DNA from 4 places in the Streptomyces sp. UF-297 genome. Region 1 is predicted to be linked to each of the others. Evidence: riboswitches for the same ligand, from Rfam matches in the RefSeq annotation. Region 1 holds a riboswitch; each other region holds the start of a gene.
What was found. Region 1 has a riboswitch for cobalamin ahead of AC4IJH_RS35125 (ABC transporter substrate-binding protein). Riboswitches for the same ligand answer to the same signal wherever they lie in the genome.
Positions count from the first base shown of each region.

Region 2: another riboswitch for cobalamin. It lies ahead of AC4IJH_RS27245 (ribonucleoside-diphosphate reductase subunit alpha); the one in region 1 lies ahead of AC4IJH_RS35125 (ABC transporter substrate-binding protein).
Region 3: another riboswitch for cobalamin. It lies ahead of AC4IJH_RS16680 (cobalamin biosynthesis protein); the one in region 1 lies ahead of AC4IJH_RS35125 (ABC transporter substrate-binding protein).
Region 4: another riboswitch for cobalamin. It lies ahead of AC4IJH_RS38765 (CbtB domain-containing protein); the one in region 1 lies ahead of AC4IJH_RS35125 (ABC transporter substrate-binding protein).

Region 1 is NZ_JBSIBZ010000087.1:25,394-31,041, reverse strand. Features, by position in the region: gene AC4IJH_RS35140 (ATP-grasp domain-containing protein) at 1-63, shown strand, start outside; gene AC4IJH_RS35135 (MFS transporter) at 56-1,321, shown strand; gene AC4IJH_RS35130 (class I SAM-dependent methyltransferase) at 1,290-2,039, shown strand; cobalamin riboswitch at 2,092-2,274, shown strand; gene AC4IJH_RS35125 (ABC transporter substrate-binding protein) at 2,305-3,348, shown strand; gene AC4IJH_RS35120 (FecCD family ABC transporter permease) at 3,369-4,460, shown strand; gene AC4IJH_RS35115 (ABC transporter ATP-binding protein) at 4,457-5,278, shown strand; gene AC4IJH_RS35110 (ferric reductase-like transmembrane domain-containing protein) at 5,263-5,648, opposite strand, start outside.
Region 2 is NZ_JBSIBZ010000055.1:56,623-62,270, reverse strand. Features, by position in the region: gene AC4IJH_RS27255 (TolB family protein) at 1-771, opposite strand, end outside; gene AC4IJH_RS27250 (TolB family protein) at 768-2,120, opposite strand; cobalamin riboswitch at 2,328-2,454, shown strand; gene AC4IJH_RS27245 (ribonucleoside-diphosphate reductase subunit alpha) at 2,611-5,040, shown strand; gene AC4IJH_RS27240 (ribonucleotide-diphosphate reductase subunit beta) at 5,040-5,648, shown strand, end outside.
Region 3 is NZ_JBSIBZ010000024.1:65,325-70,972, reverse strand. Features, by position in the region: gene AC4IJH_RS16690 (putative cobaltochelatase) at 1-626, opposite strand, end outside; gene AC4IJH_RS16685 (cobyric acid synthase) at 708-2,270, opposite strand; gene AC4IJH_RS16680 (cobalamin biosynthesis protein) at 2,359-3,372, opposite strand; cobalamin riboswitch at 3,508-3,707, opposite strand; gene AC4IJH_RS16675 (hypothetical protein) at 3,878-4,108, opposite strand; gene AC4IJH_RS16670 (inorganic phosphate transporter) at 4,148-5,395, opposite strand; gene AC4IJH_RS16665 (lysozyme) at 5,535-5,648, opposite strand, start outside.
Region 4 is NZ_JBSIBZ010000111.1:14,990-20,637, reverse strand. Features, by position in the region: gene glxA (radical copper oxidase GlxA) at 1-1,301, shown strand, start outside; gene AC4IJH_RS38770 (glycoside hydrolase family 6 protein) at 1,390-2,472, opposite strand; cobalamin riboswitch at 2,810-2,949, shown strand; gene AC4IJH_RS38765 (CbtB domain-containing protein) at 2,983-3,201, shown strand; gene AC4IJH_RS38760 (CbtA family protein) at 3,218-3,994, shown strand; gene AC4IJH_RS38755 (GlxA family transcriptional regulator) at 4,063-5,115, opposite strand; gene AC4IJH_RS38750 (DJ-1/PfpI family protein) at 5,172-5,648, opposite strand, start outside.

The DNA.
Region 1 (5,648 bases):
CGGGTCCTGACCGCGCCGTTCCCCGCAGCGGAAGCGGCGGAGCACCGGACCTCGGATGGCTGAACACGCCGGAGGCGGCGTGGGGTTGCGCTCCGCGCTGTCCACCCTGACCGGGCCGCTGCGCTTCCTGCTGCTCAGCTCCTTCCTGATCCCGCTCGGCAGCTTCATGGTCCTGCCGTTCATGTCGGTCTTCCTGTACGAGCGGCTGGGGATGGGGCTCGGGGCGGTCGGGGTGGTGCTGGCCGCGGCGTCCCTCGTGCAGTTCTCGGGCGGGGTCCTGGGCGGCGCGCTCGCCGAGCGGGTGGGGCTGCGGCGCACGATGGTGTGGGCGCTGGTGGTACGTACGGCGGGTTTCGCGGCGTTCCTGGCGGCGCTGCGGTGGCCGCCGGTGGCCGTGGCGGCGCTGATCCTCACCTGCTGCGGCGCCGCGCTGTACCTGCCGGCCAACAAGGCGTACCTGGTGCACGGGGTGGACGAGGAGCGCAGGCCGGCGTTCTTGTCCGCGGGCAACGCGGCGCTCAACGCGGGGATGGCCGTGGGCCCGCTCATCGCCGGACCGTTCGTGCTGTCCTCCCCCGGTCCGCTGTTCCTCGTCGTGACGGCGCTGTTCGCCGTCGTCGCCGTGGGGCATGCTCGGCTGCCGGAAGGGGAACGGCCCCGTACCGTACGAGCGCCCGGCCGGGGGCTGCTGAGCGGGGTGGCCGTCCTGCCCTTCGTCGCCAACGGGCTGGCGTTCTACCTCTACTTCCACTTCCAGCACTACCTGGCGGTGTACGCCGTGCAGCGGGCCTCCAGCGCGTTCTACAGCCTGGTGCTGCTGACCTGCTTCGTCCTGGTCATCGTCGTCCAGCCGCTCGCCTCGGACGCGATCCGGCGGATGAGCTACCCCCTGGCCCTGGTGGCCGGGTTCGCGGGACTGGCCGGCGGGATGGCGGTCCTGGCGTGCGGCACGCGGGCCGCGCTGCTGGCGGGCGGGGTCCTGATCACGCTGGGCGACATCGTGCTCTTCCTCAAGAACGATCTGGAGGCGCTGCGCCGCAGCCCCCGCTCCGACGCCGTGGTCTTCGGACAGCAGCGGCTCGCCGCGGGGCTCGGCGCCTGTGCCAGCGGCGTGCTGGGCGGGCAGCTGTACGGCTTCGGCGAACGCGCCGGTCACACGGGCTGGTTCTGGCTCCTCGCCGCGGCCCAGTGCGTCCTGCTGCCGCCCCTCCTGCTCACCCTGCGCCGCGCCGGCTCCGCGGCGCCCCCTGTCCACGACGACCACCGCACGGAAGGAACACCGGCTCCCGATGACGCACACGGGCGGATTCCAGGACGATGACTTCTGGACCGAGTTCTCCGACTTCCTCTTCTCCGACCAGCGCTACTCCCAGGCGGAGGAGCTGCTCGAAAGCTCTGATCTGCTGTCCTTCCCGCCCGGGGCCCGGGTGCTGGATCTGTGCTGCGGGCCGGGGGTGTTCACCGTTCCGCTCGCCCGCCGGGGCTTCGATGTGACGGGGGTGGACCGCAGCCCGGCCATGCTGGACCGCGCCCGCAAGCGCTCGGCCGAGGCCGGTGTGTCACCCCGGTACGTGCGGGCGGACATGCGGGAGTACGCGCAGGCCGAGGCCTTCGACGTCGTCCTCAACATGTTCACCTCCTTCGGCTACTTCGAGGACCCCGCCGACAACGCCCGCGCGCTGCGCACGATGCACAGCTGCCTGGCGCCCGGCGGCACCCTGCTCCTGGACATGGCCGGAAAGGAACTGCTGGCCCGCAAGGTCACCCCGCCCAAGGTCGTCCAGCGCGGCGCGGACCTGCTGGTGCAGACCGACACGGTGCTGGACGACTGGGCGCGGCTGCGCAGCGACTGGGTGCTCGTGCGGGGTGATCGCGTGACCCGCGCGAGTCTGGTCTGGTTCGTCTACAGCGCCGTGGAATTGCGGCAGTTGGCCCAGGAGGCGGGCTTCGGGGGCATCGAGATCCTCGGCGGTTTCGACGGCCGTCCCTACGATCACGACGCCGAGCGGCTGGTGCTGCGGGCCGTCCGCGAGGCGTGAGGCGATCAGGGGCGCGTGGCCGGTCACCGCGCGCCCTTTGCCCCGGGCCCGACCAACCGTAATATCGCCTGGTCATCACCGCGACGGGAGACAGGAAGCCGGTGCGATTCCGGCACGGTCCCGCCACTGTGACCGGGGAGTTCAGCCCTTTGAGACGCCACTGCGCGCCGCGCGGGAAGGCCAGGGGGAACGTCGATCCGGGAGTCAGGACACTGGCCTGTCGCGGGCCCGTTCCGAGGAGCGCGGACTCCGCAGGAGGCTCTACGTGTACGACGGCACGCCCCGTCCCCTCATCTCTTCCCCCGCCGCCCGGCGCCGCCGGGCCCGGTGCGCCGCGGCACTGGCCGCCGCCCTGTCCGCCGCTCTGCTGGCCGGCTGCGGCACAGCGAAGGACGGCACCAACAGCGCGAAACCCGCGGCCTCTTCGGCCGAGGGTTTCCCGCTCACCATCGACAACTGCGGCACGCGCACCACGTACAAGAAGCCGCCCTCCCGGGTGGTCACCATCCACCAGCACCCCGCCGAGCTGATGCTGGCGCTCGGACTGAAGGACCGGATGATCGGCACCGCCTTCCCCGACTCGGCCGTACTGCCGCAATTCCAGAGGGACTTCGCGGCCATTCCGCAGCTGGCGAAGAAGGAGCCGTCCTTCGAGCGGGTCCTCGACGCCGAGCCGGACTTCGTCTACGGCGGCTACGAGAGCGCGTTCGCCGAAAACGAGGGCCGCTCGCGCAAATCCTTCGCCAAAGCCGGTATCGACACCTATCTCAACCGCGAGTACTGCGGGAAGAAGCAGGTGTCCATGCAGGACACCTACGAGGAGATCCGCACCATCGGCACCCTCTTCGGCGTACGGGAGCGGGCCGACAAGCTGGTCGCCGACCTCAAGGGGCGGGTGAGCAGGTCCACCGCGGCGGTCGAGGGCGACCGCGCCGTACCGGTCTTCGTGTACGACAGCGGCGACAAGGCGGCGTTCACCGCGGGCGGCAAGAGCCTCGGCACCGAGATCATCAAACTCGCCGGCGGGCGGAACGTGTTCACCGACCTCGACGAGGTGTTCGGCGACGTCTCCTGGGAGCAGGTCGTCGACCGTAAGCCCGAGGTCATCGCGATCTATGACTACGCGGGGGCCGGGAGCGTCGAGCAGAAGAAGAAGTTCCTGCTCGCGCAGCCCTCGCTCGCCGACGTACCCGCGGTGAGGAACAAGCGGTTCGTCGTGCTGCCGCTGACCGCCACCCTCGTCGGAGTGCGGCCTCCGTACGCGGTCGAGGAGCTGGCCCGCGCGCTGCACCCGGAGAGCTTCCGGTGACGGCCCCCGCCCGGACGGCCGTGCCCACCCCCGCGGGCTTACGCGGCCACCATGTCGGAAAGCAGCCGCGCCGCGGGTCCTTCCCCCTCACCCTCGTGGTCCTCGGCGTCCTGCTGCTGATCTCCGCCACGGCGGGGATGGCCATCGGATCGGTGCACGTGCCGCCCGGTCAGGTGTGGGGCATCGTCACCCACGCGCTGGGCGCGGACTGGTCGGAGCCGGTCTGGTCCCGGGCGCGCGAGACGATCGTGCTGGACGTACGGGCTCCGCGGGTGCTCCTCGGTGCGGTGACCGGCGCCGGGCTCGCGGTGATCGGCACCGCCATGCAGGCGCTGGTCCGCAACCCGCTGGCGGAGCCGTATCTGCTGGGGGTCTCCTCGGGCGCGTCCCTGGGAGCCGTCACGGTGATCGTCTTCGGTGTGAGCCTGTTCGGCCCGGTGTCACTGTCGGCCGCGGCCTTCGCCGGAGCGCTGCTGACCCTGCTGCTCGTCTACGCGACGGCCCGTACCGGCGGGCGCATCACCTCGGTGCGGCTGGTGCTGTCGGGGGTGGCGATGGCGGCGGTGCTCACGGCGGTGATGGACATGCTGCTGCTGACCGCCGACCGCGGCAACGAGGCCCGGGCGGTCCTGGCCTGGACCCTGGGCGGCCTCGGCGGCGTGCAGTGGGGCACGCTGTGGCTGCCGGGAGCGGCGCTGCTGCTGGGCATCGCCGTGCTGCTGGTCCAGGCCCGATCGCTCAACCTGCTGCTGGCGGGCGAGGAATCCGCCACGACGATGGGGCTGGACGTGGCCCGGTTCCGGGCGCGGATGTTCGTCCTGCTCTCGCTCGTCACCGGCGTCCTGGTGGCCGCGGCCGGGCCGATCGGCTTCGTCGGGCTGATGCTGCCGCACATCGTGCGCCTGTTCGTGGGCGGTGACCACCGCCGGGTGCTGCCCGCGGCCGCGCTGGCCGGAGCGGTGTTCCTGATCTGGGCCGATATCGCGGCGCGGACGGTGGCCGCGCCCATGGAGATCCCCGTCGGCGTGCTGACCGCGCTGTGCGGCGGGCCGTTCTTCCTGTGGCTGATGCGCCGGGACGCCCGCCGCACCGTGGACCGAGGAGTGGCATGAGCGCGACCGAACTGGCCGTCGAGAGCATCACGCTCACCGCCGGGGCACACCATCTGGTGCGCGACGTCTCGCTGACCGCCGGGCCGGGTGAGGTGGTCGGGCTGGTCGGGCCCAACGGCAGCGGCAAGTCCAGCCTGCTGCGCGCCGTCTACCGCGTCCTGCGGCCCGACGCGGGACGCGTCCGCGTGGACGGCAGGGACGCCTGGTCGCTGCCGGTGCGGCGGCTGGCCCGTACCGTGGCCGCCGTGGTGCAGGAGTCGGGCGCGGAGTTCGACCTGACCGTGCGGGAGGTCGTCGCGATGGGCCGCACTCCGCACAAGCGGCTGCTCGACGGCGACAGCGCCGAGGACGCCGCGCTCGTGGTCTGGGCCCTGGAGTCGGTGGACGCGGCCGCGCTGGCGGACCGCCCCTTCGACCGGCTCTCCGGCGGCGAGCGCCAGCGGGTGCTCATCGCCCGCGCCCTGGCCCAGCAGCCCTCCCTGCTGGTCCTCGACGAGCCGACCAACCACCTGGACATTCGGCACCAGTTGGAGGTGCTGGGCATCATGCGCCGGCTGCCCGCCACGGTGCTGGTGGCGCTGCACGACCTGAACCTCGCCGCGTACTACTGCGACCGCCTCTACGTCCTGTCCGAGGGGGCGGTGACGGCCTCGGGGCCGCCTGCCGAGGTGCTGACCGAGGAGCTGCTGGCCGAGGTGTACGGCGTCACGGCCGAGGTCAGCGTCCATGCGCGTACGGGCGCGCCGCAGGTGTCGTTCCTGCCCGGGGAGCCCGCCGCCCGCCCGGCCGTGGCGGTACCGGATCACTCCGGCTCTTGAGCGTGCGGGGCGGTCACGGGCGGCTCGGCCGGGCGGGACCGCCCTCCGTCATGGCCGGAGAGCACCACGGCCAGCAGCCCGAGGACCGCGGCAGCGGCCAGCGCCCGGCCTGCGGCCCGCACCGTCCAGCGCAGCGGGGCGGCCCCGGCGTGCCGGCCGGGCGCCCCCAGGCGCTCGGCCCGCCGCGCGGGGCGCACCAGCCGCAGCAGGAGCAGCACCGCGACGGGCAGTTGCAGCAGCCACAGGGCGGTACGCGGCCACTCGTCGTACCAGACGTTGGTGCCGTACAGCAGCGTGTGCCAGACGCTCAGCACATACACGACGATGACGAAGCGGTGCAGCCGGCGCCAGGTCTTCGGGCCGATGCGGT
Region 2 (5,648 bases), on a different contig from region 1:
CCCGGATGCGGATCCCTGGCTGCCGGGGAGGTTCGTCGCCTTGGAGATGAAGCCCGCCTTGCGGCCGTCGGCGCTCAGCACCGGCGAGGCCGAGGGCCCCGTCGCCTGGCCTCCGGTGGCGGTGACGCTCACCCGCTTCACCGACCCGTCGCGCAGTTGGCGTACGAAGATGTCCTGGCTGCCGTTGGTGTCGCCGGGCACGAGGTCCGCGCGGCTGGAGGCGAACGCCACATGGCTGCCGTCGGCGCTGATCACCGGCATCTGGCTGCCCTGCTCCCCCGTGTGCGGGAGGCCGTCGATGGTGACGCCGGTGGTACGGCCCGTCCTGCGGTCGTGGACGAAGACGTCCTCCTCGGCGTTGGTGTCGTCCGGCACGAGGTTGGCGGCCCGGGAGCCGAAGGCCACATACCGCCCGTCGGCGCTCAGCGAGGGCGAGAAGGAGGGGCCGTCGCCCTGGGCGCCGCCGGTGGCCACGCTGATCCGCTCCACCGCGCCGGTCCTCAAGTCCCTGACGAAGACGTCCCATTGGGCGTTGGTGTCGCCGGGCACGAGATTGGTGGCCGCCGAGGCGAAGGCGGCATAGCGCCCGTTGCCGCTGAGGGCCACGCCGCTGGAGCTGCCGTCGCCCTGCGCGCCGCCGGCCGCGACGCTGATCCGCTCCGTGCGCGGCGCGTTGGCCTGCGCCCCGGCCGTCCCCGCGGGCAGCAGCGCGGCCACCGCGCAGGCCAGCACGGCGACGGCTCTTCGTGACCCGCTGTGTCGTGCGCTCATCGGCTTTCCCCTCCTACAGGTCGGTTCTGCAGCCGCCGGACGAAGACATCGCCCGAGGCGTTGGTGTCGCCGGGCACCAGACCCTCGTCCCGGGAGTCGAAGAGCGCCGTACGCCCCGACGCGTCGGGCACCACGGCGTTGGTCCAGGACGTGGACTGCGCCCCGTCGGCGGCGAGGTTGACGCGCTGGACCGCCCCGGTCCTCAGGTCCCGTACGAACCCGTCCGCGTAGCCGTTGGTGTCGCCCGGCACGAGGTTGGTCGCCACCGACGTGAAGAACAGCCGCCGGTTGTCCGCGCTCAGCCGCCCGTCGGAGGCCCATCCGTTGCCCTGCGCGCCGTCGTGGGCGCGGGTCAGCAGCCGGGTGCCGCCGTCCCCGTTCAGGTCGCGGGCGAAGATGTCGTACGTGCCGTTGGTGTCGCCCGGCACCACATCGCCGGCCGGGCTCACGAAGAGCGCGTAGCGGCCGTCCGGGCTCAGCGAGGTGGAGGGTGTCACGCCGACGGCGGCGCCGGCGGTGCTCAGGCTCGCCGCCCTCGTCCGCCCCGAGCCGAGGTCGTGGACGTACATCGGGTCCAGTGGCGGCGGGCGCAGCGCGGTTCTCGCGCCGGGCAGATTCGACGCCCGCGAGACGAAGCCGACCCGGCGGCCGTCCGCGCTGATCGTCGGGATGCGGGAGGCGCCCTCGGCCTGGCTCCCGTCGCTCGCCACGCTCACCCGCCGCGTCGTTCGCTCCCGCAAGTCCGCGACGAAGACGTCCTGGCTCTCGTTGGTGTCCCCCGGCACCAGGTCCGCCCGGGACGAGCCGAATGCGAGATATCGCCCGTCACCGCTGATCGCGAAGCCCTGGACGCCGTAGCCGTACGGCGAGGTGCCCGCGCCCGCCGTGGGGCTCTGCGTCCGCCCGGTCACCCGGTCGCGCACGAAGACGTCGCCCTCTTTGTTGGTGTCCCCCGGTACCAGGTTGCCCGCCGAGGAGGAGAAGGCGACATACCGGCCGTCGGCGCTGATGGCGGGCGAACCGGAGAGAGCGTCGCCCTGCGTCCCGTCGCTGCCGACGCTGACCAGTTCGACCTTTCCGGTCCGCAAATCCTTGAGATAGACGTCCTGTTGGCCATTGGTGTCCGACGGCCCGAGGTCCGCGGCGTCGGAGGTGAAGGCGGCGTAGCGCCCGTCGGCGCTGAGCGCCGGGCTCGCCGCGAAGCCGGCGGACTGGGCCCCGTCCGCGGCCGCGCTGACCCGCTCGGTGGCCGCGGCGGACCGCGCCGAAGCCGCCCCGGCGGGCAGCAGCCCGGCCGCGAGGCACGCCCCGGCAGCCACCACGACCCCGGCTCTTAACCGTGCACGCATGTCTCCCCCCTCACACTTGGCCCCCTGCGGCCCCGATGGCCGACGGAGCAGTCAAGGAGCCAATACGCTGCACGGGCCCCGGTCAACGCCTCGACGGCGGCCCGGTCCCGCAATACGCCCCGTTCATCAGGGCTCTCTAACACACCTGAGGGCATGCCGCCGCCACGCGACACAAGATGTGGGGGTGCGTGCGTCGGCCAGCACAAGATGTATGCTCGTCCTCGCTGTCGCCGCAGGGGAATCCGGTGCAAATCCGGAACTGTCCCGCAACGGTGTACGAGTGCGCATTTAAGCACCCGTGAGTCCGAGGACCTGCCGACGGTACGACCCGCCGCGACCGGCGCGGTCGCTGTTTCGTCCGGGCCTCGCGGGTTGGGCCGGTGGACGCTACGAGTGTGCCCGCACCCCTCTTTTCCGGGGTGCCGTGTGCCCGTACGCGCCCGTCGCGCACCACCCCTCGCGGCCCCCGCCGAGTGAGGGAGAGCACCACGTGACCATCGCGCCGACGGAGCCCGCGTCAGCCGCTGCGGCCGTGCAGAACACGCGCGCCGCGCAGGCCACGCAGGCCACGGAGACCGCAGACGGGCCCGGCACCGCCCTGCTGCGCACCCTGACCGACCTCACCGCGGATCTCCCCGCCACCGACCCCGGCAAGGTCGCGGCCGCCGCCCTGCGCGGACGCCACGCGGGCTCCGACGAGGCCGAGTTGAGGTCCCTGGCCACCGAGGCGGCGGCCGGTCTGATCGGCGACGAGCCGCAGTACTCCAAGCTCGCCGCGCGCCTGCTCACCCTCGCCGTCGCCGACGAGGCCGCGGGCCAGGGCGCCGTCTCCTTCTCGGCCTCCGTCGAGGTCGGCCACCGCGAGGGCCTGATCGCGGACGACACCGCCGAGTTCGTACGCACCCACGCCGAGCGCCTGGACGAGCTGGTCACCACGGCCCTGAAGGACGGCGCGGACGACCGCTTCGGCTACTTCGGCCTGCGCACCCTGCACTCGCGCTATCTGCTGCGCCACCCCATCACCCGGCAGGTCATCGAGACCCCCCAGCACTTCCTGCTGCGGGTGGCCTGCGGCCTGGCGGAGGACCGCTCCCTGCGGGCCCTCGATGACGTCGCCGAGCTGTACCGCCTGACCAGCACGCTCTCCTACCTGCCGTCCTCCCCCACCCTGTTCAACTCCGGCACCCGCCACCCGCAGATGTCCTCCTGCTACCTGCTGGACTCCCCGCTGGACGAGCTGGACTCGATCTACGGCCGCTACCACCAGGTGGCGCGCCTGTCCAAGCACGCGGGCGGCATCGGCCTGTCGTACTCCCGTATCCGCGCCCGCGGTTCGCTGATCCGCGGCACCAACGGGCACTCCAACGGCATCGTGCCGTTCCTGCGCACGCTGGACTCCTCGGTCGCCGCCGTCAACCAGGGCGGCCGGCGCAAGGGCGCGGCCTGCGTCTACCTGGAGACCTGGCACGCGGACATCGAGGAGTTCCTGGAGCTGCGCGACAACACCGGTGAGGAGGCGCGCCGCACCCACAACCTGAACATCGCGCACTGGATCCCGGACGAGTTCATGCGCCGGGTGGACGCCGACCAGGACTGGTCGCTGTTCTCCCCGGTGGACGTCCCCGAACTGGTGGACCTGTGGGGCGCCGAGTTCGACGCCGCGTACAAGAAGGCCGAGGCCGAGGGCAAGGCCGTCAAGGCCGTGCCCGCCCGGGTCCTGTACGCGCGGATGATGCGTACGCTCGCGCAGACCGGCAACGGCTGGATGACCTTCAAGGACGCCGCCAACCGCACCGCCAACCAGACCGCCGAGCCCGGCAACGTGGTGCACTCCTCCAACCTGTGCACCGAGATCCTCGAGGTCACCAACGACGGCGAGACCGCCGTGTGCAACCTCGGCTCGGTCAACCTCGCCGCCCACCTGGGCGAGGACGGGCAGATGGACTGGGAGCGGCTGGACGCCACCGTGCGCACCGCCGTCACCTTCCTCGACCGCGTGGTGGACATCAACTTCTACCCGACCGACGAGGCCGGCGCCTCCAACTCCCGCTGGCGCCCGGTGGGGTTGGGCCTGATGGGCCTGCAGGACGTCTTCTTCCGGCTGCGCCTGGCCTTCGACTCGCCCGAGGCCAAGGAGCTGTCCACGCACATCTCCGAGCGCATCATGCTCGCGGCGTACGAGGCCAGCGCCGACCTCGCCGAGCGGCACGGCGCGCACCCGGCCTGGTCCGCGACCCGCACCGCGCGCGGCGTGCTGCACCCCGACCACTACCCCAACGCCGAGCCGCGCTGGGCCGGCCGCTGGGAGGCGCTGCGCGCCCGCATCGCCACCACCGGCATGCGCAACTCCCTGCTCCTGGCCATCGCGCCGACCGCCACCATCGCCTCGATCGCGGGCGTGTACGAGTGCATCGAGCCGCAGGTCTCCAACCTCTTCAAGCGCGAGACGCTCTCGGGCGAGTTCCTCCAGGTCAACGCCTACCTCATCGAGGAGCTCAAGGCGCTGGGCCTGTGGGACGCGCGCACCCGTGACGCGCTGCGCGAGGCCAACGGCTCGGTCCAGGACCTTCAGTGGATCCCCCAGGACATCCGCGCGCTGTACCGCACGGCCTGGGAGATCCCGCAGCGCGCCCTGATCGACATGGCGGCGGACCGTACGCCCTACATCGACCAGAGCCAGTCGCTGAACCTGTTCATGGCCTCGCCCACCATCGGCAAGCTCAGCTCGATGTACGCCTACGCCTGGAAGCAGGGCATCAAGACCACGTACTACCTGCGCTCGCGCCCGGCCACCCGGATCGCGCAGTCCGCCCGCGCGGCAGCCCCCGCCGCCACCGCCCCCGTACCGCAGCAGGTGAGCGACCCCGACGCGATCGCCTGCTCCCTGGAAAACCCCGAGTCCTGCGAGGCCTGCCAGTAATGACCACCGCATCCGAGAAGACCGAGAAGAACACCGCCGCGGCCGCCCACACCACGACCACCGGCACCAAGAACCTGCTGGACCCGGGCTTCGAGCTGACCCTGCGCCCGATGCGGTACCCGGACTTCTACGACCGCTACCGCGACGCGATCAAGAACACCTGGACCGTGGAGGAGGTGGACCTGCACTCCGACGTCGCCGACCTCGCCAAGCTCTCCCCCGGCGAGCAGCACATGATCGGCCGGCTGGTCGCCTTCTTCGCCACCGGTGACTCCATCGTCGCCAACAACCTGGTGCTCACCCTCTACAAGCACATCAACTCCCCCGAGGCGCGGCTGTACTTGAGCCGTCAGCTCTTCGAGGAGGCCGTGCACGTCCAGTTCTATCTGACGCTGCTGGACACCTACCTGCCCGACCCGGACGACCGCGCGGCCGCGTTCGCCGCGGTGGAGAACATCCCCTCCATCCGGGAGAAGGCGGAGTTCTGCTTCAAGTGGATGGACTCGGTGGAGTCCATCGACCGCCTGGAGTCCAAGGCGGACCGCCGCCGCTTCCTGCTGAACCTGATCTGCTTCGCGGCCTGCATCGAGGGCCTGTTCTTCTACGGC
Region 3 (5,648 bases), on a different contig from region 1:
GCCGCCACCTCCACCGTCAGCCCGAAGCGGTCCAGCAACTGCGGCCGCAGCTCGCCCTCTTCGGGGTTCATGGTGCCCACGAGCAGGAAGCGGGCCGCGTGGCGTACGGAGACGCCCTCGCGCTCCACATAGGAGGCGCCCATGGCGGCCGCGTCCAGCAGCAGGTCCACGAGGTGGTCGTGCAGCAGGTTGACCTCGTCGACGTAGAGGATGCCGCGGTGCGCGTCGGCGAGCAGGCCCGGCTCGAAGGCCTTCACGCCCTCCGACAGCGCCCGTTCGATGTCCAGCGCGCCCACCAGGCGGTCCTCGGAGGCGCCGACGGGCAGCTCGACCATGCGGGTGGGACGGCTCTCCAGGCCCGCGACCTCGTGCGGCCCGTCCGGGCAGGAGGGGTCCGGCGCGGCCGGATCACAGGCGAACCGGCATCCGGAGACCACGTCGACATCGGGCATCAGGGCCGAAAGGGCGCGCACCGCCGTGGACTTGGCGGTGCCTTTCTCACCCCGTACGAGCACGCCGCCCACGGCCGGCGAGACGGCGTTCAGCAGCAGCGCCAGCCGCAGGTCGTCCATGCCGACGATCGCGGTGAAGGGGTACTGCGGGGTCGTTTTGTCAGCGGTGGTCATGCCTCGTCGTCCTCCAGGTCGCGCAGGTCATGCAGGTCACACACATCACGCTGGTCATACACATCACGCGGGCAGCGCAGCTCACGGCGCCCCCGGCGGCACGAACGGCAGCCCCTGGGGCACCCCGTCCTCGATCAGCCGCAGCAGCGCCCCGGTGTCCGCGTGCTCCTCGATCAAGTCGCCGAGCCGGTCCAGCTGCTCCTCGCGCAGCGCCCCGAAGCTGGTGTCCGGCGCCGGGACGAAGGCCCGCCCCGCATCCGCCGCCACCTGCCGCAGGAACGCCCGTCTGAACCCGTCGCTCTCCAGCGACCCGTGCCAGTGCGTGCCCCATACGGACCCGACCCGGCAGCCGTCCAGAGCGCGCCCCCGCTCGTCACGGAAGAACGTCTCCCCACCGAGGACCTCGGCCACTCCGTGGTGGATCTCGTACCCCTGCACCGGCTCGCCCAGCGCCTCACCGGCCGGCCGCGCGAGGGTCTTCTGTGCCGCGAACCGTACGCGTACGGGCAGCAGCCCCAGGCCGTCCACGGCGCCCGCCCGCGACTCGACCTCGTCCTCGATCAGCTCGCCCAGCATCTGGAACCCGCCGCAGATCCCCAGCACCGGGCGCCCCTCGGCGGCCCGCCGCGCCACGGCGTCGGCCAGCCCGCGCTCGCGCAGCCACCGCAGGGCGCGCACCGTGCCGCGGGTGCCGGGCAGCACCACCAGGTCCGCGTCCGCCAGCTCCTCGGCGCGGTCCACGAAGCGCACCACCACGCCCGGTTCGGCCGCCAGCGCGTCCACGTCCGTGAAGTTGGACATCAGCGGTACGGCGGCGACCGCGACCCGCAGGACGTCCGCGCCGTGCGGCGGCGCCACCACGCTCTCGCGCACCGCGCCGCGCAGCGAGACCCGCAGCCCGTCCTCCTCGTCGATGCCCAGCCCGTGCTGGAAGGGCAGCACGCCCAGCGTCGGCCGCCCGCTCAGCTGCCGCATCATCTCCAGCCCGGGCTCCAGCAGCGTCACATCGCCCCGGAACTTGTTGACGAGATACCCCGCCACCAGCGCCTGGTCCTCCTTGGACAGCAGCGCCGTGGTCCCGAAGAACGACGCGAAGACCCCGCCGCGGTCGATGTCGCCGACGACCACGACCGGGATGCGGGCGGCCCGCGCGATGCCCATGTTCACGATGTCGGTACGGCGCAGATTGATCTCGGCGGGGCTGCCGGCGCCCTCGCAGATCACCGCGTCGTGCGTGCGCCGCAGCTCGGCCAGGCACTCGGTGACCGTGTCCAGCAGCTTCTCCTGCCGCCCGCTGTGGTAGCCGCGCGCGCTCAGCTCGCCCACCGGCTTGCCCATCAGCACCACCTGGCTGCTGCGGTCGCTGCCCGGCTTGAGGAGCACGGGGTTCATCAGGGCGCTGGGCTCCACGCGCGCCGCGGCCGCCTGCATGGCCTGCGCCCGGCCGATCTCCGCGCCCTGGCGGGTCACGAACGAGTTCAGCGACATGTTCTGCGCCTTGAAGGGCGCCACCCGCACGCCCTGGCGCACCAGCCAGCGGCAGATCCCCGCGGTGACCACGCTCTTGCCCGCGTCGGACGTGGTGCCGGCGACCAACAGCCCACCGCCGAGCGCCCCTTGCGCCCCCTTGCCGCGTCCGTTCACGCCACTCTCCTCGTCTGTACGGGCACCGGGGCGCCGTCCTCGATCCATCCGCCCGCCGGGGCGCCGCTGTTCCACCCGGACCGGGCACTCACTCCGGCCTCCGCAGAGCCGTACGCGAACCCGCCGTACGCGAACCGGCCGTACGCGAACGGCCGTTACGCGAGAGGGCCGCGCCCACCGCCAGCCGCCCCGCCACGGTCACCGCCAGCGCCAGCGCACCGACCCGGCGCGAGAGCCGTACCGCGCGCTCGATGTCCGCCACCTGCACGGGCCGCGCCGAGCCGTTGAGCACCGGCCGGTGCTCGATCCGGGTGCCGTACGCCAGCGTGCCGCCGAGCCGTACCCCCAGCGCGCCCGCGAACGCGGCCTCCACCGGGCCCGCGTTGGGGCTGGGGTGGCGCCCGCCGTCCTCGCGCCAGGCCCGCCACGCGCCGCGCCGGTCCGGCCCGGCCAGCGTCGCCAGCGCGGCCGTCAGCCGTGCGCCGGGCCAGCCGAAGACGTCGTCGGTACGGGCCGAGGCCCAGCCGAAGCGCCGGTAGCGCGCGGACTTGTGACCCACCATCGCGTCCAGGGTGTTGACGGCCCGGAAGCACACCAGCCCGGGAACCGCGGCCACGGCGCCCCACACCAGCGCGCCCACCACGGCGTCCGAGGTGTTCTCCGCCACCGACTCCACCACGGCACGGGCGATCTGCTGCTGGTCCAGCGAGCGCGGGTCGCGCCCGCACAGGTGCGGCAGCCGCTCCCGCGCCACGGCCACATCTCCCGCTTCCAGGGCGCCGCCGATCGCCCGCGCCTCGCGGCCCAGGGACGTACCGCCGAGGACGGACCAGGTGGCGGCGGCGGTCAGTGCGACGGCGGCGGGGGTACGGCCGCGCGCGGCACGGGCCAGCAGCGCGGCACCGGCCGCGGCGCCGCCCGCGCACAGCACGGCGTGCACGGCCCCGCGGCCGCGGTCGTCGCGCCACAGCCCGCGCTCGACGGCCGCGGCGGCCCGCCCGAACGCGGCCACCGGGTGGCCGCGCCTGGGGTCGCCCGCGATCAGGTCGCCGAGAAAGCCGAGGGCCGCGCCGCACGCGTAAGTGGCGTGTTCGGCAGGCATCGGATCAGACCGCCGCGCCTCGAAGAAGGGCCGGCAGAGCGGGGGAGAGGGGGGTGTGCGGCGCACGGCGCGCCAGGGTTCTCGAACTGCGGCCCGGCATGGCGGTATGTCCTCACTCAGGGTCCGCGCCCTGGCTCGACGTGACCGGCGACGAGAGTCTCCTGGCTCCCCGGATCGGCGCCGCCCCCGGCCTTCCAGCCCGTAATACGGCACGGGCCGTGACCTTCGTTGGAGGAGCGCTCCCCGGTGACAGTGGCGGGACCGCGCCGGATTCTCACCGGACTTCCTCATCTGTCGCCGAATGGCTCCGGCAGTCCACCACGCGCCGCGAATGCCCGTCAACTCACCGTTGACCTGCGGCGCAGTCCCGTCACACCGGCTGTGGCCAAAGCCACAGGGCGGCAGTGGGGGCACGCGCCAGGCGCCCGGCGCACACGGCTGCTGCCGTGCGCTTCCGGGCGCCTGGTCCAAGCGGTTTGCGCGGGGCGCGGGAGGGGGCCGGCCGTCAGCCGGCCACGATCAGGTAGATCCCGTACGCCACCGCCGCCGCGCACAGCGCGAAGCAGGCGTACGCGCCGATACGGGCCGGCGCGGAGGCGGCGACCGCCTCGCCGGTCTCCTGCTGCGGCTTGCGGGACGTACCGACGATGCCGAGGGTGAACAGGCCCACGATCCCGACCGTCACCAGGAGGCTGACGCCGAAGACCTGGCCCAGAGCTGCCCAGTCGATGTGCATGGTTGAGTTTCCTTCTGGCTCTTGGCTGCGCCGGGAGCGTCAGCCCGTGGCCGTCGCGGCGGCCTTGGCGCGCGCCGCGGGGGCGGGCTCGGACGGGCTGTCGGCCACCGGGGCCGCGGCACCGGCCGGCGGCGGGGCGACGGTCTGCAGCGCGGCGGTGACCACGCCCACCGGCTCGTCGGCCGGCACCTCGTTGACGTTGGTGTGGTCCACCGGCTTGCGGCGCGAGGCCAGCCAGATGGCACCGCAGGCGATCACGGCCAGCACGGCCACCGTCGCCACGCCCCAGTCGCCCTGTCCCGCCAGGTAGGCGGCGGCCGCCGCGACCAGACCCGCGGCCGGCAGCGTCAGGCCCCAGGCGATGACCATGCGGCCCGCCGTGGACCAGCGCACCACGCCGCCCTTGCGGCCCAGCCCGGAGCCCATGACCGAGCCCGAGCAGACCTGGGTGGTGGAGAGCGCGAAGCCGAGGTGGGAGGAGGCCAGGATGGTGGCGGCGGCGCCGGTCTGGGCGGCGAAGCCCTGCGGCGGCTGGATGTCGGTGATGCCCTTGCCCATCGTGCGGATGATCCGCCAGCCGCCCAGGTACGTACCGAGCGCGATGGCGATACCGGCCGAGGCGATGACCCACATCGGCGGGTCGGCCTGCGGGGCGAGCACCCCGCCGGTGATCAGCGCGAGGGTGATCACACCCATCGTCTTCTGGGCGTCGTTGGTGCCGTGGGCCAGGGAGACCAGCGCGGCCGAGGCGATCTGGCCGGAGCGGTAGCCCTTGGCGGTCTCCGCCTCGTCCCGGCCCCGGGCCAGGCGGTAGGTCAGGCGGGTGGCGGCCATCGCGGCCAGACCGGCGACGATCGGCGCGAACACGGCCGGGATGAGGACCTTCATCACCACGGCGCTGCCGTTGACGCCGTCGGTGCCCACCGACACCAGGGTGGCGCCGATCAGGCCGCCGAAGAGGGCGTGCGAGGAGCTGGAGGGCAGCCCGGCGAGCCAGGTCAGCAGGTTCCAGACGATGGCGCCGACCAGACCGGCGAAGATCACTTCAGGTCTGATCCCGGCGGTCTCGTCGATGATTCCCCCGGAGATGGTCTTGGCGACCTCCACGGACAGGAATGCGCCGACGAGGTTGAGGACCGCCGACATCGCCACCGCTGTCTTGGGCTTGAGCGCCCCGGTGGAAATGGTGGTGGCCATCGCGTTGGCCGTGTCGTGGAAGCCGTTCGTAAAGTCGAACACCAAGGCCGTGACGATCACGATCCCGATGAGAAGCGTGATGTGTTCCATTCACCCAGGCAATCAGTTCGATGGGCAGTGACGCACGGGACCGTACGGACGATGGGTGAACGGAAGGTGAACTGGGACGGGCGCGGCGGTGACGCCCCCGCCGAGTTCGTGCGGAGGCGCCGCCGCGATCACCGGACGTTCACCCTCTGGCGAACCGCCTCAGCTCTCGCATCGAGCCGTTCCACTGGTTCTGGTCACCCGGCAGCGAGCCCCCGTTGTCGTACTGCCAGATGCTGTGGAAGTCCCAGCCGCC
Region 4 (5,648 bases), on a different contig from region 1:
CGCTCAAGGAGGGCCCCGCACACTCCACCGGCGCCCAGGACAACTACCGCATCCAGGGCCTGACCGGCGCGGACGCGCGGAACTTCTACGGCATCGCGCAGAAGCTGTCCTTCGACAAGAAGGACTTCCAGGGGATCAAGGACTCCTTCGAGTTCGACCCGGTCGCCGAGCGCTATCTGCCCGTCGACCCGATGAACGAGGCCCGCTGGTACCCGACGCTGACCACGCTGGAGGACGGCCGGGTCCTGTCGGTCTCGGGGCTGGACGAGATCGGCCAGGTCGTACCGGGCAAGCAGGAGATCTACGACCCGAAGACCAAGAAGTGGACCTATCTGCCCAAGGAGCGGTTCTTCCCGACCTACCCCGCGCTCTTCCTCACCGACAAGGGCCGGATCTTCTACACCGGCTCCAACGCCGGCTACGGCCCGGACAACATCGGCCGCAAGCCCGGCATCTGGGACCTGAAGACCAATGAGTTCCAGGTCGTGCCCGGCATCAGCGACCCGGACATCCTGGAGACCTCGATGTCCGTACTGCTGCCGCCCGCGCAGGACCAGAAGTACATGGTCCTGGGCGGCGGCGGGGTCGGCGAGGACCCCAAGGCCACCGCCAGGACCCGGATCGTGGATCTGCACGCGGACAGCCCGCGCTTCAAGGACGGGCCGCCGCTGTACGAGAAGGCCCGCTACCCCAGCAGCGTGATCATGCCGGACGACACGGTCCTGACCACCAACGGCTCGGGCGACTACCGCGGGCGCTCGGACTCCAACATCCTCAGGGCCGAGCTGTACGACCCGGCGGCCAACACCTCGCGGGAGGTGGCCGAGCCGCTGGTGGGCCGCAACTACCACTCCGGGGCGCTGCTGCTGCCGGACGGCCGGGTGATGACCTTCGGCTCCGACTCGCTGTTCGCCGACAAGGACAACACCAAGCCCGGCGTCTTCGAGCAGCAGATCGACCTCTACACCCCGCCCTACCTCTACCGCGACTCCCGGCCCCAGCTGACCGGGTCCGAGCGCAGGACCGTCCCGCTCGGCGGCAAGGTCACCTACAGGACGGCGCAGAGCGCGGGCATCAAGAAGCTGCGGCTGATCCGGCCCAGCTCCTTCACCCATGTCACCAACATCGAACAGCGCTCCATCGCGCTGGACTTCACCCGCACCAAGGACTCCGTGACCGCCACCCTGCCCAAGGACCCGTCCCTGGTCCCGCCCGGCTGGTACATGCTCAACGCCGTGGACGACCGGGGCACCCCGTCCGAGGCGGTCTGGCTCAAGGTGCCGGTGGCGCAGGGCAGTTGAGGTGCCCGTATACGAAGCGAGCGGTTGAGGAGTCCGCATACGAAGAGGGGCGCCCCGGATCACCGGGGCGCCCCTCTCTGTTGCTCAACTACCGCGAATTGCGGGCGAGCTGAAGGGCGTACTCGGGCCACCACTCCCCCGCCTTGGGCCCGCCCTTGCAGGTGCCGTCCGACTCCCCGGGGCGCTTGATCCACAGATAGGCGTCCACCAGCGGGTCGCCGGTCCTGACCGTCGGGGCCTTGCCCAGCGCCCGGCCCGGGGGGTTGCACCAGCTCTCCGCGTCGTCGCCGCCCGGCGCCGGGCCGTTGCCGTTGCGGCTGGTGTCGATGACGAAGGGCTTGCCGCCGAGCATCCCCGACAGCTGCTTGCCGTACTTCGTGTTCTCTTCCGTGGTCTGGTAGTTGGAGATGTTCAGCGCGAAGCCGTCGGCCTTGTCGATGCCCGCGCGGCGCAGCGGCTCGACCATACGGCCCGGGTCCTTGATCCAGTGCGGATTGCCGGCGTCGAGGTAGACCTTGGTCCTCGGCAGCGCCTTGAGCTTGCCCACGGCCTCGGTCAGCAGGGCGTAGCGCTCCTCGTGGAACTGCTCGGGGGTGCACTTGTCCTCGATGTGCGGCAGCGCGTCCGGCTCCAGGATGACGGTCGTGGCGCGGTCGCCGATGCCCTTGACGACGCCGTCGAGCCAGCCGCGGTAGGCGTTGCCGTCCGCGGCGCCGCCCTTGGAGTAGTTGCCGCAGTCGCGGTGCGGGATGTTGTAGAGGACGAGCAGGGCGTCGCGGTCGGCCTTGGCGGCGGCCTCGGTGAAGCCGCGCGCTTCGCTCTCCGCGTTGTCCACGCCGATCCACTCGGCGACGGGCCGGGAGGCGATCTTCTCGATCAGTTCGGCGTCGGACGCCTTGCCTTCCTTGGTGTACGCGGCCATCTGGCGGGCCGCATTTCCGTCGGGGTTGACCCAGAACCGCGCGGTGGACTTGGGCTGTTGCCCCAGAACGGGCGCGCCGGCCCCGCCCTCGCCCTCTCTCTCCCCGCCCTTTTCCGAAGAGCCGAAGCACCCGGCCAGCATCAGCAGCGCACCCGCGGCCGAGACCGCCGCCAGCGCCGTGCGCCGGCGGCCTGCGGTGCGGTGTCCACCCGGGGGGCGTCCCCCCGGCCCCCCCACATTTCCGTACATCCACTCCCCCTCGGAGCACGGGACAAGACCGGTCCGATCCATCGTTGCACAGGGGCGAGGAGCACTGTCGACCTATCGACGAGCCGATGACGGCTTGGCCTCAACTGCCCCTAGGCGGGGGCGTTCAGGCGTTCTAGAGTAGGTCGCCTGGCCCCAGTCCCCGGCCGTGTCCGACCTACGCACTCCCAGCGCCTCCCCCCGGCGACAGGGCCTCTCCCGCAGCCCTGGCGCCGCGGCGGTCGAGGACCGACCGGTCGGCGGTTCAGGGGGGAGCGGACCGCCGGCCGGGCACGGTCGCGTGCGCCCGTGCGCTGGTTGACATGTGCCCGTCCTGCTGGGAATCTCCGTTGCGACAAGTCCATACATCGAGGCGACGGCAGACAGGAACCCGGTGCGAATCCGGGACGGTCCCGCCACTGTGACCGCGAGCAGCGCCGCTCGCGGGAGTCAGGAACTGACCCGTCGTCCTCCTGCCATGGGGCGTGGAAACCCCACAAGGAGGCACTTCGGATGTCACTGCACACCGCGCAGCACACCGACCCGGCGGCCGTCTCGGCCGCCACGACCCGCACCCGCGACTGGCTGATCGCGGGCGGCGCCGTCATCATCGCGCTGATCGCGCTCTACGCCGTCTTCATCGACAACGGCTCCCTCATCTCCGCGACCGGCGACTACCTCCACGAGTTCTCCCACGACGGACGGCACCTCTTCGGCGCCCCCTGCCACTGATCGGGGCGCACGCACCATGAACCACCCCGTACTCCCCTTCCTGCGACGGGGACTGCTCGCGGGCGGCGCGGCCGGTCTGCTGACCGGTCTCTTCTCCCTGCTGCTCGCCGAACCGCTGATGGACCGCGCGATCCGCGCCGAGGAGGCGCGCCAGGAGCGCATGGAGCACCACGACGCGGGCGCCGCCGTCACCCAGCACCACGAGGAGCTGTTCACCCGCTCCACCCAGCACTTCGGCCTGGTGGTCACCGCGGTCGTCGCCGGTCTGGCACTGGGGCTGCTCTTCGCCGTCGCCTACGCGCTGATCCACCGCCGCGGCGCCCCGGGCGAGCGGCCCTGGCCGCGCGCGCTGGCCATGGCGGCCGCCGCGTTCACCGGCGTCGCGCTGCTGCCCGGACTGCGCTACCCCGCCAACCCGCCCGGCGTCGGCGACTCCGGCACGGTCGGGCAGCGCCAGATGCTGTGGCTGGCCGCGGTCGTCATCGGCGCCCTGGGCATGCTGCTGGCCTGGCAGATCCACCGCAGACTGGCCGGCCGCACCGAGCCGGTACGTCAACTGGCCGTCGCGCTCACCGCGATCGCCACCCTCGCGCTGCTGTTCGCGCTCCCCGGCAACCCCGACCCGGTACCCGTCTCGGCCACCCTCCTGTGGGACTTCCGGGTGCTCTCCCTGGCCTCCCACGTCCTGCTGTGGGCGGTCCTGGGCGGCGTCTTCGGCGCCCTGGGCCTGCGCGCGGCACGCTCCGCCCGCAGCGCCGGCGCCGACGCGGCAGTCCCGGCACCGGCCGCCTGAGCGCTTTGCCGGACGCGCGGTCGTCGCACCGCAGGCCGTGGAGGGGAGTCGAGCACGGCCCCCGCGCCTTACGGGGCGCGGAAACCGGCATCGCCGGCCGGAGGCCCGGCCTCCCCTCCCGGACCTCCGGCCGCCTTCCCGCGCGTCCCGTCCCGCGCCGTGGGCCCTTCGATGCCCGTACGGCTGAACCGGCTGCGGTACGCGCTCGGCGGCACCCCGATCTCGCGCAGGAACGTACGGCGCATGGTCTCGGCGCAGTTGAACCCGCAGCGCCGCGCCACCGCCCGTACCCCCTCCGCGCCGCTCTCCAGCATCTCCCGCGCCGCCTCCACCCGCGCCCGCTCCACGTACCGCCCGGGGCTGGTGCCGACCCGGCGGGTGAACATCCGGCTGAAGTGCCGCGGGCTCATCGACAGCCGGGCGGCCATCGCCTGGACCGACAGGTCCGCCGCCGGGTCGACGGCGATGTCGTCGAGCAGGGCGCGCGGCGGCCCGTCCGGTAGCGCCGGGGCGCGGTTGCGCAGGCTGAACTGGGACTGTCCGCCGGGCCGTTGGAGGAAGACCACCAGCCATTTGGCGACCTCCCGGGAGAGCGCGGCGCCGTGGTCCTCCTCCACCAGGGCCAGCGCCAGGTCCACCCCCGCGCTCACCCCGGCGGAGGTCACCACCGGCCCGTCGCGTACGAAGATCGCGTCCGGCTCCACGCTCACCGAGGGGTGTTCGGCCGCCAGCTCTTCGCACAGCGCCCAGTGCGTGGTGGCCCGCCTGCCGTCCAGCAGCCCGGCCTCGGCCAGGACGAAGGCGCCGGTGCACACCGAGGCGATCCGGCGCGCCCGGCCGGCCACCAGCCTTACCTGAGCGGTCAGTTCGGCCCCGCAGGCCGTGCCGCCGTGGCCCCAGCCGCCGGCCACCAGCAGGGTGTCCGGCTCCGCGTCCGGCAGCCGCAGGTGTACGCCGAGGCGGATGCCGGAGGAGGTCACCACGTCCCGGCCGTCCACGGAGGCCAGCCGCACCCGGTAGGCCCCGTCCCGCAGGCCTCCCGCGGAGGAGAACACCTCCAGGGGACCGGCCGCGTCCAGCAGTTGCACCCCGTCGTAGACCACGACCACCACCTCCCGCACGGCCTGCGCCGGACCGGTCGGGCCGCAGGGGCGGGGGTCCACGCTGTCCCGCACGCTCAGGCCAGCGACTTCCGTACGGAGGCGACCAGTTCGGCCGGCGCCTTGTCCGGCGAACCGGCGTCGAAGGGCGGCCGGGGGTCGTACTCCGTCATCAGCTGGGTCAGCTGCGCCCGCTCCGTGCCCCAGATCTTCGCGATCAGGGTCAGCGCCATGTCCAGACCGGCCGATACGCCCGCGCCGGTGACCACATCGCCGTCGATGACCACGCGCTCCTCGCTGACCCGCGCGCCGTGCGCGGCCAGCAGGCCGCGGGCGAGCCAGTGGGTGGTGGCCGAGCGCCCCTTCAGGACACCCGCCCTGGCCAGCAACGTGGAGCCGGTGCACACCGAGGTGGTCCAGGTGGCGGTGGGGTGCACGGCCGCCAGCCACTCCAGCAGCGGCCCGCTCTCGTCGATGACCTCCAGCCAGCGGCCGCTGCCGGGCACCACGATCAGGTCGGGCGCGGTCAGCTCCGCGAAGGTGGTGGTGGCGTT